One region of the Bradyrhizobium sp. Pha-3 genome, then DNA from elsewhere that is predicted to be linked to it. Evidence: predicted binding sites of a transcription regulator. Region 1 holds the regulator's gene; each other region holds the start of a gene.

Evidence for each region. Region 1 encodes PhoB, which activates phosphate uptake and scavenging genes when phosphate is short. Its sites were predicted from a motif close to TGTCATNNANCTGTCAT; they were not measured.
Region 2: a site for PhoB is predicted at 3,608-3,624, ahead of ACE10X_RS37290 (esterase-like activity of phytase family protein). Genes of this name have one in related genera too.
Region 3: a site for PhoB is predicted at 2,112-2,128, ahead of ACE10X_RS19830 (RNA degradosome polyphosphate kinase). Genes of this name have one in related genera too.

The regions. Positions count from the first base shown of each region.
Region 1 is NZ_CP170151.1:1,015,452-1,020,526, reverse strand. It holds gene argF (ornithine carbamoyltransferase) at 1-30, opposite strand, end outside; gene ACE10X_RS04830 (aspartate aminotransferase family protein) at 30-1,238, opposite strand; gene ACE10X_RS04825 (GcrA family cell cycle regulator) at 1,727-2,239, shown strand; gene phoB (phosphate regulon transcriptional regulator PhoB) at 2,478-3,188, opposite strand; gene phoU (phosphate signaling complex protein PhoU) at 3,334-4,050, opposite strand; gene pstB (phosphate ABC transporter ATP-binding protein PstB) at 4,156-4,974, opposite strand; gene pstA (phosphate ABC transporter permease PstA) at 4,971-5,075, opposite strand, start outside.
Region 2 is NZ_CP170151.1:7,815,441-7,820,515, reverse strand. It holds gene ACE10X_RS37300 (mucoidy inhibitor MuiA family protein) at 1-823, shown strand, start outside; gene ACE10X_RS37295 (enoyl-CoA hydratase-related protein) at 992-1,828, shown strand; gene ACE10X_RS37290 (esterase-like activity of phytase family protein) at 2,208-3,560, opposite strand; gene ACE10X_RS37285 (heme ABC transporter ATP-binding protein) at 3,799-4,590, opposite strand; gene ACE10X_RS37280 (iron ABC transporter permease) at 4,587-5,075, opposite strand, start outside.
Region 3 is NZ_CP170151.1:4,280,260-4,285,334, reverse strand. It holds gene purM (phosphoribosylformylglycinamidine cyclo-ligase) at 1-600, opposite strand, end outside; gene ACE10X_RS19840 (CDP-alcohol phosphatidyltransferase family protein) at 761-1,303, shown strand; gene ACE10X_RS19835 (DnaA ATPase domain-containing protein) at 1,392-2,069, shown strand; gene ACE10X_RS19830 (RNA degradosome polyphosphate kinase) at 2,202-4,406, shown strand; gene ppx (exopolyphosphatase) at 4,419-5,075, shown strand, end outside.

The sequences.
Region 1 (5,075 bases):
ATCGAGGAAGTGGCGGACCGGCTTGCTCATTATCCAGCCGCCTTCTTCGGCTGCGCCGCCGGCAATGTCGCGCAGGCGCGCTCGAGCGCAGTGATCGACGTATCGATCTCGGCCTCGGTCACGATCAGCGGCGCCAGGAACCGCACCACATTGTCGCCGGCACCGACGGTGAGCAGCTTCTCGCTGCGCAGTGCTGCGATCAGGTCGCCCGACGGCACCACCGCCTTGACGCCGATCAACAGCCCCTCGCCGCGCACCTCCGACAGCACGCCGGGATAGCGGTCGACGACGGAAGCGAGCTTCTGCTTGAGCAGCAGCGACATCTTCTGCACATGCTCGAAGAAGCCGGGTTTCAGCATGACGTCGAGCACGGCATTGGCGGCGGCGACCGCGAGCGGATTGCCGCCAAAGGTCGAGCCGTGCGAGCCGGGCGCCATGCCTTCGGCCGCTTTCGCGGTCGCCAGCACCGCGCCGATCGGGAAACCGCCGCCGAGCGCCTTGGCCAGCGACATCACGTCCGGCGTGACGCCGGTGCGCTTGTAGGCGAACAACTCGCCGGTGCGGCCCATGCCGGTCTGCACCTCGTCGAATGCCAGCAACAGGCCATGCTCGTCGCAGAGCGCGCGCAGTGCCTTGAAGAACGCCTGCGGCGCCGAGCGCACGCCGCCCTCGCCCTGCACCGGCTCGATCAGGATGCCGGCGGTGTGCGGGCCGATCACCTTCTTCACCGCCTCGATGTCGCCATGCGGCACCTGGTCGAAGCCGTCCATCGGCGGGCCGAAGCCCTCGAGATATTTCGCCGAGCCGGTCGCCGCCAGCGTGCCCAGCGTGCGGCCGTGGAAGGCGCCCTCGAAGGTGATGATGCGGTAGCGCTCGCCATGGCCCTTGGAGAAGTGATAGTGGCGGACCAGTTTGATCACGCCCTCCATCGCTTCCGCGCCGGAATTGCAGAAGAACACGAAGTCGGCAAAGCTCTGCTCGCACAGCCGCGCGGCAAGCACCTCGCCGTCCGGGCTCTTGAACAGGTTCGACATGTGCCAGAGCTTGGTCGCCTGTTCCTGCAGCGCCTTGACCAGATGCGGATGCGCATGCCCGAGTGCGTTGACCGCGACGCCCGAGGTGAAATCGAGATAGCGGTCGCCGTTGGTTGCGATCAGCCAGGCGCCCTCACCGCGCTCGAAGCCGAGATCGACCCTGGCGAAGACGGGGAGCAGATGCGACGTGGCAGCGTTGGTCATGGCGTTCACTGACGGTTTTTAAGCCGACAATTGCCGCTGCGCCTTGACGCCAGCGCAGCAACGGCCAGCTTCGGAAAACAAAACGGCCGCCTTTGCGGGCGGCACGTGGCGGGCATTCTATGCTGCGGTCAGTAAGTGTCAATCGCCACGAAGTGGCCTTCCTGCAATGCGAAACGAGCGCAATCCGGAGCATTCCGGTGCGGTGGAAAAGCCTCATCGCAATGCTTAACTGTGTGGGAACATGTGGACGCACGGCCGCGGACTCTTGCGCCAGAGTCACGCCATATTGTAGCGTTTGGCCTGTCGGGTACGACATCTCGTGCGGCAGTACTGGACCCTCTAAGTAGCCTTCGTATCGCGCGTAAACGTTCGGGCGCAAGACCGCGCCCGGCGAGGGCTAAGGGATTCTGGCCGCAGGGATATTTGTCCAGATTGGCTCGCAGCGCCGCTCCAATGATTGGCCGGCGCTACGCGAAGGGAAGAATGCGATGACTGTATTGACCTGGTCCGACGATCGCGTCGAGCAGCTGAAGAAGCTCTGGGAGTCCGGCCTGTCGGCCAGCCAGATCGCGGCGGAACTTGGCAATGTGACGCGAAACGCCGTGATCGGCAAAGTGCATCGGCTCGGCCTCTCTGGCCGCGCCAAGGCACCCTCCACGGCCGCGCCGCGGCAGCGCAAGGCCCGCCCCGCCCAGCACATGATGCGGGTGGCGCGCCCGGTCTCGCGCGGCAACACCGCGCTGGCGCACGCCTTCGAGGTCGAGATGGAGCCCGATCCGATCTCCTACGACAATGTGGTGCCGATGAGCCAGCGGCTGTCGCTGCTCGAGCTCAACGAGGCCACCTGTCACTGGCCGGTCGGCGATCCCTCGAGCCCGGAGTTCTTCTTCTGCGGCGGCAAGGCGCTCGCCGGCCTGCCCTATTGCGCGCATCACTCGCGCGTCGCCTACCAGCCCGCCGCCGATCGCCGCCGGCCTTCGGCGAAGCCGCAGATCAAGTGAGCACTCGGGAAACTACGGACGAACTCAAAAACAAATCCCCGCGAAAGCGGGGATTTTTTTGTGGCGCGTAGCCCGTTACATCACCGCCGTCGTCCCGGCGCAGGCCGGGACCCATACGCCGCGGCCGGCGCAATCGGCAAGCGGCCAGACGGCTTTCTAACAACACCCATTCGTGGTTATGGGTCCCGGCTCTCGCCGGGACGACGCCATGTTACGGCTTGCGATGGCCACACGCCCGTTACGGCTGCGGCTCGGCCTTGGCGAAGCGGTCGTCGAGCGCGTAGCCGGCGCCGCGCACGGTGCGGATCGGATCCTGCTCGCGGCCGGGATTGAGCAGCTTGCGCAGGCGGCCGATATGCACGTCGACGGTGCGTTCATCGATGTAGATGTCGCGGCCCCAGACACTGTCGAGCAGCTGCTCGCGGCTGAACACGCGGCCGGGATGCTCGAGGAAGAATTCAAGCAGGCGATACTCGGTCGGCCCGAGATCGATCGGGCGGCCCGAGCGCGCCACGCGGCGCTTCTCGCGGTCGAGTTCGATGTCGCCATAAGTCAGCACGGTCGCAAGCCGCTCGGGGCTCGCGCGGCGCAAGAGGCCCTTCACCCGCGCCAGCAGCTCCGGCACCGAGAACGGCTTGACGATGTAATCGTCGGCGCCGGTGGCAAGCCCGCGCACGCGCTCGCTTTCCTCGCCGCGCGCGGTCAGCATGATGATCGGAAGCTGCTTGGTCTCGGGCCGCGCCCGCAGGCGGCGGCACAGCTCGATGCCGGACAGGCCCGGCAGCATCCAGTCGAGCACCACGAGGTCGGGAACGCGCTCCTTCAGCCTCGTGTCGGCATCGTCGCCGCGCCCCACCGTCTCGACATCGTAGCCTTCCGCATCGAGGTTGTAGCGCAACAGCGTCGTCAGCGCTTCCTCGTCTTCGACTACCAGAATGCGTGCGCTCATCGGTTTAAGTTCTTTCTCTGTGGTGATCCGTTGCCCAGACGCAAACCGAAACGCTTACTTCCTTGAACATAGTTCCCGCGGAAACGATTTGTCGCGAGGATCGTCCAGTTTCACTCTTGCCGGTTCCGCGCTTGCCGATCATGCCTCAGTTGCCCGGCACCGCGGTGGCAAAAGTGGTCATGTCCCCCTTCGGGCGCTTGTCGGTGATCTGCTGGCCCTCGATCATGTAGAACACGGTCTCTGCGATATTGGTGGCGTGATCGCCGATCCGCTCGATGTTCTTGGCGCAGAACATCAGATGGATGCAGAACGAGATGTTGCGCGGATCTTCCATCATGTAGGTGAGCAGTTCGCGGAACAGCGAGGTGCAGATCGCATCGACCTCCTCGTCGCCCTTCCAGACGTTCATCGCCGCCGGCAGGTCGTGCGCGGCATAGGCGTCGAGCACCGACTTGACCTGCGACAGCACGAGGTCGGTCATGTGCTCGAGGCCGCGGATCAGCTTCAGCGGCTGGAAATCGCTCTCCAGCGCCGCGACGCGCTTGCCCATGTTCTTGGCGAGGTCGCCGATCCGCTCGAGGTCGGTGGCGACGCGCATCGCGCTGACGATCTCACGCAGGTCGATCGCCATCGGCTGGCGGCGCGCGATCGTCAGCACCGCGCGCTCTTCGATGTTGCGCTGCAGATTGTCGATCTCGATGTCGGCGGCGACCACGCGCTTGCCGAGCGCGACGTCGCGACGGATCAGCGCGTCGACCGACTCGGTAATCATCCGTTCGACCAGGCCGCCCATCTCGGCGACCAGGCGGGTCAACTCCTGCAGGTCGCTGTCGAATGCCTTGGCGGTATGTTCAGAAGCCATCGCTTGTCTCCCTCAACCATGATCCCGGGGATTATGGTTTCGTTTCCTGAATTTTAGCATGACCTGATTGGAAAACCGGTTTCCACCTTTTCGGATCATGCCCGGTCAACCGAACCGGCCGGTGATGTAGTCCTGGGTGCGCCGATCGCTCGGTGAGGTGAATATCTTGTTGGTGTCATCGAACTCGATCAGCTCGCCGAGATACATGAAGGCGGTCTTGTCGGAGACGCGCGCCGCCTGCTGCATGTTGTGGGTGACGATCGCGATCGTGTAGTCCTCGGAGAGCTCCTGGATCAGCTCCTCGACCTTGGCGGTCGAGATCGGGTCGAGCGCCGAGCACGGCTCGTCGAACAGGATCACCTCGGGGCGCACCGCCACGGTGCGTGCGATGCACAGGCGCTGCTGCTGGCCGCCGGAGAGCGACAGGCCGGAGGCGTTCAGCTTGTCCTTGACCTCGTTCCACAGCGCGCCGCCGCGCAGCGCCTTCTCGACCCGGTCGTCCATCTCGGACTTCGAGATCTTCTCGTAGAGGCGGATGCCGAAGGCGATGTTCTCGTAGATCGTCATCGGGAACGGCGTCGGCTTCTGGAACACCATGCCGACCCGCGCGCGCAGCAAGTTGAGGTCGAGCTTGGGGTCGAGAATGTTGGTCTGGTCCAGCATCAGCTGGCCGACCGCGCGCTGGCCCGGATAGAGGTCGTACATCCGGTTAAAGATGCGCAGCAGGGTCGACTTGCCGCAGCCGGACGGGCCGATGAACGCCGTGACGCGGTTGGTGCCGAGCGTCAGGTTGATGTTCTTCAGCGCGTGGTGCTCGCCGTAGTAGAAGTTGAGGTTGCGCACCGTGACTTTCGGCGGCGCTTCCGGCAGCGGAACCTGGGGAACGTGGCCCGCGGCAGTCGTGGAGACGGAAAGCTCGGTCATTTTGCGGCCCTTTCGGCACCAAGGATACGCGCGCCGATATTCAACGCGAGCACGGTGAATGTGATGAGCAGCGCACCGCTCCACGCCAGCTCTTTCCAGTA
Region 2 (5,075 bases), 2.6 Mb from region 1:
TGCACCCGATCTCCGTTCGCTGATCGTGCAATATCCGCAGCCGCCGCGGCCGCTGGCGAAGCTCTCGGGAGAGGCCAGCATGCGGGCGCGCGAGGCCCTGGCACCCGCGCCGGCCGCCGACGCGGTTCAGCAATTCCGCTTTGGCGGGGGACGCACCGACGAACTGGAAGCCACCGCCGAGGTCGGCGCCTTCCAGGCCACCTTCAAGATTCCCGGCCGCGTCAGCGTTGCCGCCAATGAGGGCGCAAAGAGCCTGCGCATCTCGACGGCGACGATCACGCCCGATCTCGTAGTTCGCACGGTTCCGGTGATCGATCCGACCGCGTTCCTGGAAGCGAGCTTCGTGCAGGCCGACGATGCGCCGCTGCTGCCGGGGCAGGTCTCGATCTACCGCGACGGAATCTTTGTCGGCCGCAGCCGGATGGCCACCGCCGCCAAGGACGAGACCGTGCGGCTCGGTTTCGGCGCCGACGACAAGGTCAAGATCGAACGCACGGTGGTTAAGCGCAATGAAGGCTCCGCCGGTCTGATCGTGACCACGTCGAAGACCGATGAGCGCGCCTTCAAGACTGCGGTGCGCAACGGCCACGACTTCGCGATCAAGGTCGCGATCCAGGATCAGCTCCCGGTCAGCGAGAACGACGATATCGTGGTCGAGATGCTGCCGTCGTCGACGCCTGCGACGACGACCAATCTGCGTGACAAGCGCGGCGTGCTGGAATGGGCGTTCGAGGCCAAGGCCGGCGAAGTCCGTGACATCAATTTCGCCTGGCGGATGCGATGGCCAAAGGACAAGGGCGTCGTGATGGTGCCGGCGGGCTAGAGCCCGTGCCGGGCTCTAGCGTTGTTGCTTGACGCGTTTTCTTCACGCGAACCGGAACCCACTTCGCTTGAAAACGCTATGAGGACCTGCGTCAACTGCCGATGACATCTCTCCCGATCTCGGGCATCACTGTGCCAAGGGCAACAGAGCCTGAGATCGGGAGGATCCATGAGCTACCAGCACATCATCGTCGATGATCCGCGTCCGCGCGTCCGCCGCATCACGCTGAACCGCCCCGAGAAGCGCAACGCGCTGAACAACCGCCTGCGCGGCGAGATTTTCGAGGTGCTGGAGCAGGCCGACCGCGATCCCGGGATTTCGATCTCGATGCTGCGCGGCGCGGGCCCCTGTTTCTCGGCGGGCTACGATCTCTCCGCCGACAACCGCGTCGACCAGCCCTATCATTCGGCATCCGGCCCCGGCCAGTGGTCGCGCCATGTCGTCGAGGGCTGGTTCTCGATCTGGGACCTCGCAAAGCCTGTGATCGCGCAGGTGCACGGCTATTGCCTCGCCGGCGGCACCGAGCTCGCGACCGCCTGCGACGTGGTCTACGTCGCCGACGACGCCCAGATCGGCTATCCGCCGGTGCGGCTGATGAGCCCGCCTGACATGCAGTATCACCCTTGGCTGGTCGGCATGCGCCGCGCCATGGAATTGATGCTGACGGGCGACGCGATGTCCGGCCGCGAGGCCGCCGAATGGGGTTATGCGACCCGGTCGTTTCCGCTCGCCGAACTGGAGGCGAAGACGCTGGATTTCGCCGAGCGCGCGGCCAAGGTGCCGATCGAGCTGCAACAGCTCAACAAGCGTAGCGTCCACCGCGCGATGGAAATCATGGGTGCCCGCGCCGCGATGCGCGCTGGCACCGAGATCCAGGCACTGGCCTTCACGACCGAGGCCAGCAAGGCCTACATGGCGGGCTTCCGCCGCGACGGCGGCAGCGTGAAGGCCCAGCTCGACCAGCGCGACACGACGTTCGGGGATTACCGGACGAAGAAGGAGTGAGGATCACGCAAGCCACGCGCGGAGCTGTATCACCGGCACCCCGCGGAGGCCGCAAGGCGGCCGCCTCGAAGGGCGGCGGCCCGGCTGTCTCCGCGCGGCTGCATCGGTGGCCGTGCATCCTTCGAGGCTCGCCCAGCGGCGCAATTGCGCCGCAAGGCTCGCACCTCCAGCGACAAAGGCGAAGCCTTTGCGCGGGGATGACGGAATGGCCGTCGTGCTGGGATGAGCGTCACGTTATCGCATATTCGCTGTCATGCCCCGCCTTGAGCGAGGCATCCAGTACGCCGCGGCTTGTCCGTTGAGCTCGGCGCCTCTGCAATACTGGGTCGCCCGGTCAAGCCGGGCGACGACACTGTTGTGGGTGGCGAGAGCAATCGTCTCACTTCGCCCTCAGGAAGTCGCCGACCTCGAGCAGCACGAACTCGTCGTCATCGGCTTTGTTCGGGTCGCGGCTCGAGGAGAACGGCAGGTTGTTGTCGTTGCCGACGATGATGTGGGTCTCGTCGACCCGGTCGACATTCTCGATCGTGAAGAACGGGAAGGTGTAGACGCCGTCGTTGAGCGGCTTGCGCGCCTTCTTGTTGGGATCGCGGATCTTCATCAGGTCGATATAGGCGATCTTGCGCACCGGCTTGCCGACATTGGCATCGGATAGCTCGATCTTGTAGACGCGCTTGAACCTGGCGAGGTCAGGGAAACAGTTCTCGCCGCGCTGGCCTTGCGGGCAGGCCTTGTCGGCGGTGCCTTCGCCATTGTCGCGCTCAATGACGAGGCCCTGGACCGGATCGATCATGTTGAAGTCGCCGATCGCATTGCCGTTCTGCTCGAGCACATACTGCCAGTAGCGTCCGGTGAACTTCTCCGCCGCGACGTCGAATTCCAGGATGCGCGAGGCTTCCTTGCCGTCGACCTTCTCCCAATCCTTCTTGTCGGCATCCCACAGCGGGCCCTCGAGCAGGCCGTAGAGGAACTTGCCGTCCTTGGAGGAAGCAAATCCTTCATAGCCCTTGGAGCGGCGCAGGTTGACGTTGGTGTAGGAGACGCCGGGCGCGCCGGGTGACTGCACCGCCCAGTGATCCGGCGAACGCACCGGCTTGCCGTCCGCGACCGTCTCGAACACGGCGAGGATCTTGCCAGTCTTGTCGGCCTTGAGGATGTAGGGCCCGAACTCGTCGCCGATCCAGAAAATGTCGTTGATGATCTGGAAGCCCTCGGTGTCGAAATCGGCACCGGTCAAATAGCGTTTGGCGGTGTCCTCATGCACGATGCGGAACGGCACCTTCCTGTCGGGATCGTGCAGGAACACGGTCTCCTGACGCTCGATCTTGCCGCTCGCCCAGTCGATCTTGTGCCGATTCAGGTACAGCATCGAGTCCGCCGAGTTGTAGCGCGAGCCCATGCCGTTGTCGGTGATCACCCAGAACGAGCCGTCGGGCATCACCTTGATTCCGGAATGGCCCTGCAGCGGCTGGCCCTTGAACGGCAGCGACACGCCGGTCGGCCGCTCATAGGACTTGCCCATCACGGTGCCGATGGCGTCGACGCGCCTGCCGGTGGTGTACTTGCCCGAGGACTTCAGATCGTTCGGGGCGTCGGCGGGCGCGTCGATGAAGCTCTCCGCCGGCATCACGGCATGTCCTGCCAGCGTCGCCGGGAATTCGCCTTCACTCTGCGCGAACGCCGATGTGGAGAGCAGGATCGAGGCGACGGAGCAGAGCAGGGACAGGCGCATGGTTGATCTCCCAAAGGATAAACGATGCGGTGTTCTCCGAGCCGCCTGTTACAGCCGGCTGACAGTTTTGTGAACCGCGGATGTTGCGGCGGGATAAGGCTTGCGGCGTTACGTCGCCTCCCTGACAGCAGTCCTCATCCTGAGGAGGGCGCGCAGCGGCCGTCTCGAAGGATGGCCGCTGGCGACAGTCGGGCCTCGTGGTTCGAGACGCGCGTACCGCGCTCCTCACCACGAGGGTCTAAACGGGCCGCATGGTTTGCGGCAGCAGGAACGGCATGCCGTCTCCGGTGTAGGCGATCGCGGCGTCGATCTCGAAGATCTCGCGCAGCGTCTCGGTCTTCATCGCCGCCGTGCGGTTGCCGTCGACGGCAAGCCGGCCTCGGTGCAGCAGCAGGATGCGGTCGGCGAACCGCATCGCGAGGTTGAGGTCGTGCAGGATCGCGATCACGGCGGTGCCGCGCGCGGCGCGCCGCCGGGCCGTTTCGACCAGGTCGATCTGGTGCCGCAGATCGAGGCTCGAGGTCGGCTCGTCCAGCAGCAACAGTCCGGGTCCATGCAGCGCTTCGCCGCAGGCGAGCTGCACCAGCACGCGGGCGAAATGCGCCCGCTGCTGCTCGCCGCCCGACAGTGTCGGCAATTGCCTGAAACGGAAACGCCCGAGCCCGACCTCGTCGAGCGCCGCCTCGACCAGTGCCCGCGCCACGGCACACGGGCTTTCGCCGGCGCCCATGCTGACGATTTCCTCGACGGTGAACGGGAAGGTGACGTTAACGTGCTGCGACAGCATCGCGCGGTGCTGCGCCAGCGCGCGTGGTCCGTAAGTGTGCAGGTCGCGCCGCCTGAGCTTGATCGTCCCGCGCGACGGAGACAGGTCGCCCGACAGCATCCGCAGAAGGGTCGATTTGCCGGCGCCGTTGGGACCAACGATCGCGACCATCTCGCCGGCACCGATCTGCAGCGACACTGCATCGACCAGCGTCGTGCCGCCGATCGTCATGGTTACCGACTGCGCTTCGAGCAGGGCCGTCACAGCGACACCAGCCCGCGCTGCCGCAGCAGCATGGCGAGGAAGAACGGCGCGCCGATCGCCGCCGTCAGGATGCCGATCGGCATTTCCGCGGGTGCCACGATGGTGCGCGCCACCGTGTCGGCGCCGACCAGGAGGATGGCACCAAGCAGTGCGGACGCCGGCAGCAGCAGCCGATGTGCGGGCCCGATTATCAGCCGCAACAGATGCGGCACCACGATCCCGACGAAACCGACCACGCCGCAGACCGAGACCGCGACGCCGGTCATCGCCGACACCAGCACGATCGAGATCCGCTTCAGCCGTTCGACGTCGACGCCGCTGTGGAACGCCTCGGCCTCGCCGAGCACCAGCACGTCGAGCCCGCGCGCGATCGAGAGGCACGCGACCAGCGCCACCGCCAGCACCGGCGCCAGCGCCGTGAGCTTGCTCCAGGTCGCGCCGCTGAGCGAGCCGAGCAGCCAGAAGGTGATGTCGCGCAGCTGGCG
Region 3 (5,075 bases), 3.3 Mb from region 1:
GCGCACCAGCGAATAGCCGTTGGAGTGCACGCCGGAGGAAGCCAGCCCGATCACGGCATCGCCCGCCGCGATATCCGCGGTCGGCAGCAGCGTGCCGCGCTCGGCCGCGCCGACGGCGAAGCCGCCGAGGTCGTAGTCGCCATCCTTGTAGAGGCCGGGCATCTCGGCGGTTTCGCCGCCGATCAGCGCACAGCCGGATTCCCGGCAGCCTTCGGCGATGCCGGCGACGATTTGCGCGGTGGCCTCCGGGTGCAGCTTGCCGCAGGCGAAATAGTCGAGGAAGAACAGCGGTTCCGCGCCCTGCACGACGAGGTCGTTGACCGACATCGCGACCAGATCGATGCCGATGCCGCCATGAATGCCGGTCTCGATCGCGATCTTCAGCTTGGTGCCGACGCCATCGGTCGCGGCCACCAGGACCGGGTCCTTGAAGCCGGCGGCCTTGAGGTCGAACAGCCCGCCGAAACCGCCGATCTCGGCGTCCGCGCCAGGCCGCGCGGTGGCCCGCACCATCGGCTTGATCAGATCGACCAGTCGATTGCCGGCGTCGATATCGACACCCGAATCCGCGTAAGTGAGCCCGTTTTTGCGCTCGGTCATGCCCAATTCCAGATGATCAGGGGCTGGTTACGAGGAATTCGGCCCCCGCGCAATGGCTCGCGGCGCTGCTGCCGCGATACTATGTAGATAACACAAGGCGGCTGCGCAAAAGAGCCGGATATCGAGTAAAATCAGGCTTCTAGCCGGGAAGCGATCCAAGTTGAGCATTCCGAACATCATCACCCTCGGCCGCATCATCCTGGTGCCGGTGATCGTCTGGGCCATCGTGTCCAGCCAGATGGAGATTGCGTTCGCGATCTTCGTGATCGCCGGCGTCTCGGACGCGGTCGACGGTTTCCTCGCCAAGCGCTTCAACATGACGAGCGAACTCGGCGCCCTGCTCGATCCGCTCGCCGACAAGGCGCTCCTGGTGTCGATCTATGTCGCGCTCGGAATCTGGGGCGCGGTGCCGCGCTGGATCGTGATTCTCGTGGTGTCGCGCGACATCATGATCGTCTCCGCCGTGATTGTGTCATGGTTGTTCGACAAGCCGGTCGAGATGAAGCCGCTGATGGTGTCGAAGCTGAACACGGTGGCGCAGGTCGCGTTCGCGGCGCTGGTGCTGGCCTCGCTCGGCTTCGGCTTCGAGCCGCATCCTTACGACTGGATCCTGATGGGCCTGGTCACGATCTTTACTTTGGGTTCGGTGTCCCTCTATCTCGTGGAGTGGGTGCGCCACATGAGCACGATCGAAGCTCGGTAGGCGGGATCCGGAAAAGTCGAAGCCGGTTTTTCCGCGACAAGCGCGACACGCTTGCGCATAGCTAGAATAAGGTGGTTTGGAGACTTGTGTGGCCAGTAGCGTTCAACCTCGTCAATTGGCCTTGGCCCTGCCGCACGAGGAGAAGCTGACCCGCGACGATTTCCTCGAGGGCCCTGCCAATGAGGCTGCGCTGGCGCTGATCGACGGTTGGCCCGACTGGCCGAACCGAATCATGCTGCTGGTCGGGCCTGACGGCTCCGGCAAAAGCCACCTCGCCGCGATCTGGGCCGAGAGCGCCGGCGCGCGCTCGACCGCGGCGCATGCGCTGACCGCCGACACGGTGCCGACCGCGCTTGCGACCGGTGCACTCGTCGTCGAAGACCTGAGGCCGGCGGATTTCGACGAGCGCGCGATGTTTCATCTGATGAATCTGGCGCGCCAGGACGATGCCTACGTGCTGATCACGGCGCGCGTTCCGCCCTCGGCGTTCGAGATCGAATTGCGTGACCTGCGGTCGCGGCTCCGCGCGGTGCCGACCGTGACGCTGCTGCCGCCGGACGACCAGCTGTTCCGCGGCCTGATCGTCAAGTTCTGCGCCGACCGCCAGATGAGCGTGGACGAACCGCTCGTCAGCTATCTGAGCAACCGGATCGAGCGCTCCTACGTTGCCGTCCGGCAGGCTGTCGAGCTGCTCGATACCGAGGCACTCCGGCTCGGCCGTCCCGTCACACGGGCGCTGGCGGCGGAGCTGTTGCGCGATGCCTGACCGGTCCCCGCGGCTTGACGGCGCAGGCGAGCGGAACATCAATGTCATCGAAACGTCATCGCAATATCACATGGTTTCTGCGGCTCTCGGCTAGACCGCCCCGGCCCCTGCCCTGAATTGGACCAACACTTGATGGACTCGGTACAAGCTACTGAAATCAAAGAAAAAGAGGCGGAATTTCCCGCCATCCCCGCAATCGCGACCAGCCCCGAGCGCTTCATCAACCGGGAGCTCTCCTGGCTGCACTTCAACCGGCGGGTGCTCGAGGAATCGGTCAATCTCGGCCATCCCGTGCTGGAGCGGGTCCGCTTCCTGTCGATTTCGGCGAATAACCTCGACGAGTTCTTCATGGTCCGTGTCGCCGGCATCAAGGCGCAGGTCCGCGAGGGCATTGCCGAGCGCAGCCCGGACGGCCTGCTGCCGGCCGAGCAGCTCGTGATGATCAACAAGACCGTCTCGCAACTGGCCTCCGACCAGCAGGCGATCTGGAGCGACCTGCGGGACATCCTGGCCAAGGTCGGCATCCAGCTGGTCGACGGCCGCGACGTCACCAAGTCCGAGCGCAGCTGGATCGAGGATCACTTCCTCCACAACATCTTCCCGCTGCTGACGCCGCTGGCGATCGACCCGGCGCATCCCTTCCCGTTCATCCCGAATCTCGGCTTCACGGTGGCGCTGCAATTGTCGCGGATCGCCGACGGCAAGGCGATGAACGCGCTGATCCGCATGCCCGGCAAGATCGACCGCTTCATCCGCATCCCCTCCACCAAGGACGGCGCGCCGGCGCGGCTGATCACGCTGGAGCAGGCTACCGGCCTGTTCATCGGCCGCCTGTTCCCCGGCTACACCGTCAAGGGCCAGGGCGCATTCCGCATCATCAGGGACTCCGAACTCGAAATCGAGGAAGAGGCCGAAGACCTCGTTCGCCTGTTCGAGACCGCGCTCAAGCGCCGCCGCCGCGGGTCGGTGATCCGGCTCGAGATCGAGGCCACGATGCCCGAGGAGCTGCGCATCTTCGTGCAGCACGCCTTGTCGGCCGCCGACGACGAAGTGATCCTGGTCGACGGCGTGCTGGCGATGAACGAGCTGTCGCAGCTCACCCGCCTCAATCGCCCCGATCTCGAATTCCCGCCCTATGTGCCGCGTCATCCCGAGCGGGTGCGCGATCATGGCGGCGATATCTTCGCCGCCATCCGCCAGAAGGACCTCGTGGTCCATCACCCCTACGAATCCTTCGACGTCGTGGTGCAGTTCCTGCAGCAGGCGGCGCGCGATCCCGACGTGGTCGCGATCAAGCAGACGCTCTATCGCACCTCGAACAATTCGCCGATCGTGCGCGCGCTGGCGGAAGCCGCCGAAGCCGGCAAATCGGTGACCGCGCTGATCGAGCTGAAGGCGCGCTTCGACGAGGAAGCCAACATCCGCTGGGCGCGCGACCTCGAACGCGCCGGCGTGCAGGTGGTCTACGGCTTCATCGAATTGAAGACGCATGCCAAGCTGTCGATGGTGGTGCGCCGCGAGGGCGGCAATCTCACGACCTATGTGCACACCGGCACCGGCAACTATCACCCGGTCACCGCGCGCATCTACACCGACCTCTCCTACTTCACCTCGGATCCGATCATCGGCCGCGACGTCGCGAGGGTCTTCAACTACATCACCGGGTATGCCGAGCCGAGCGACATCGAGAAGATGGCGGTGTCGCCGCTGACGCTGCGCAAGCGGATCATCGAGCACATCCACGGCGAGATCGCCCACGTCAAGCACGGCCGGCCCGGCGCGGTCTGGATGAAGATGAACGCGCTGGTCGATCCCGACATCATCGACGCTCTGTACGAGGCCTCGCAGGCCGGCGTCTCGGTCGAGCTCGTGGTGCGCGGCATCTGCTGCCTGCGGCCGGGGCTGCCGGGACTGTCCGAGAACATCCGCGTCAAATCGGTGATCGGCCGGTTCCTGGAACACGGCCGAATCTATTGCTTCGGCATGGGCCAGGGCCTGCCGAGCACAAAAGCTGCTGTGTATATCTCGTCCGCTGACATGATGCCGCGGAACCTCGACCGCCGCGTCGAGGTTCTCTGTCCGCTACAAAATCCCACGGTGCATCAGCAGGTTCTCGAACAGATCATGGTCGCGAATCTGAAGGACACCGAGCAGAGCTGGCAATTGTTGCCGGATGGGTCGTCAACGCGTATGAAGTCCGCGAAAGGCGAAGAGCCCTTCAATCTGCATGACTACTTCATGACAAATCCGAGTCTGTCCGGCCGTGGTAAGTCTCTCAAGGAATCTTCACCGCGCCGTCTCACGCGTCGCAACGAGCGACAGCAGCCATCGTCTTAAGGGGGCCTTACGGTGAAGCGACCGCGGAAGCGCGCTTCCAGCGTCGCTGTCATCGATATCGGCTCGAACTCGGTTCGTCTCGTGGTCTACGAGTCGATGGCGCGCAGCCTCATCACCATCTTCAACGAGAAGGCGCTCTGCGGGCTCGGGCGCGAGGTGCAGAGCACCGGCCTGCTCGCAACCGATGCCGTCAACAAGGCGCTCACCGCGCTGCGCCGTTTTCGCGCGCTGTGCAGGATTCAGCAGGTCGGCCGCGTCTACGCGATCGCGACCGCGGCCTGCCGCGACGCCAAGAACGGTCCGGACTTCATCGCCAAGGCCGAGCGCATCTGCGGCGCCAAGATCGAGATTCTCACCGGGCCGCGTGAAGCGAAGCTGTCCGCGCTCGGCGTCGTCTCGGGCGTGCACAACCCGAACGGCATCGTCGGCGATCTCGGCGGCGGCTCGCTTGAACTGATCGACGTCAAGGGCAACCGCGTGCGCAGCGGCGTGACGCTGCCGCTCGGCAGCCTCGCCCTGCAGGACCTCTCCAACAAGTCGCTCAAGCGCGCCGAACGCATCGTCAAGAACGAGTTGCTCGGCGTTGCCCAGCTCAAGACCGGCCGCGGTCGTACCTTCTATGCGGTCGGCGGCACCTGGCGTGCGCTGGCGCGCATTCACATCATCCAG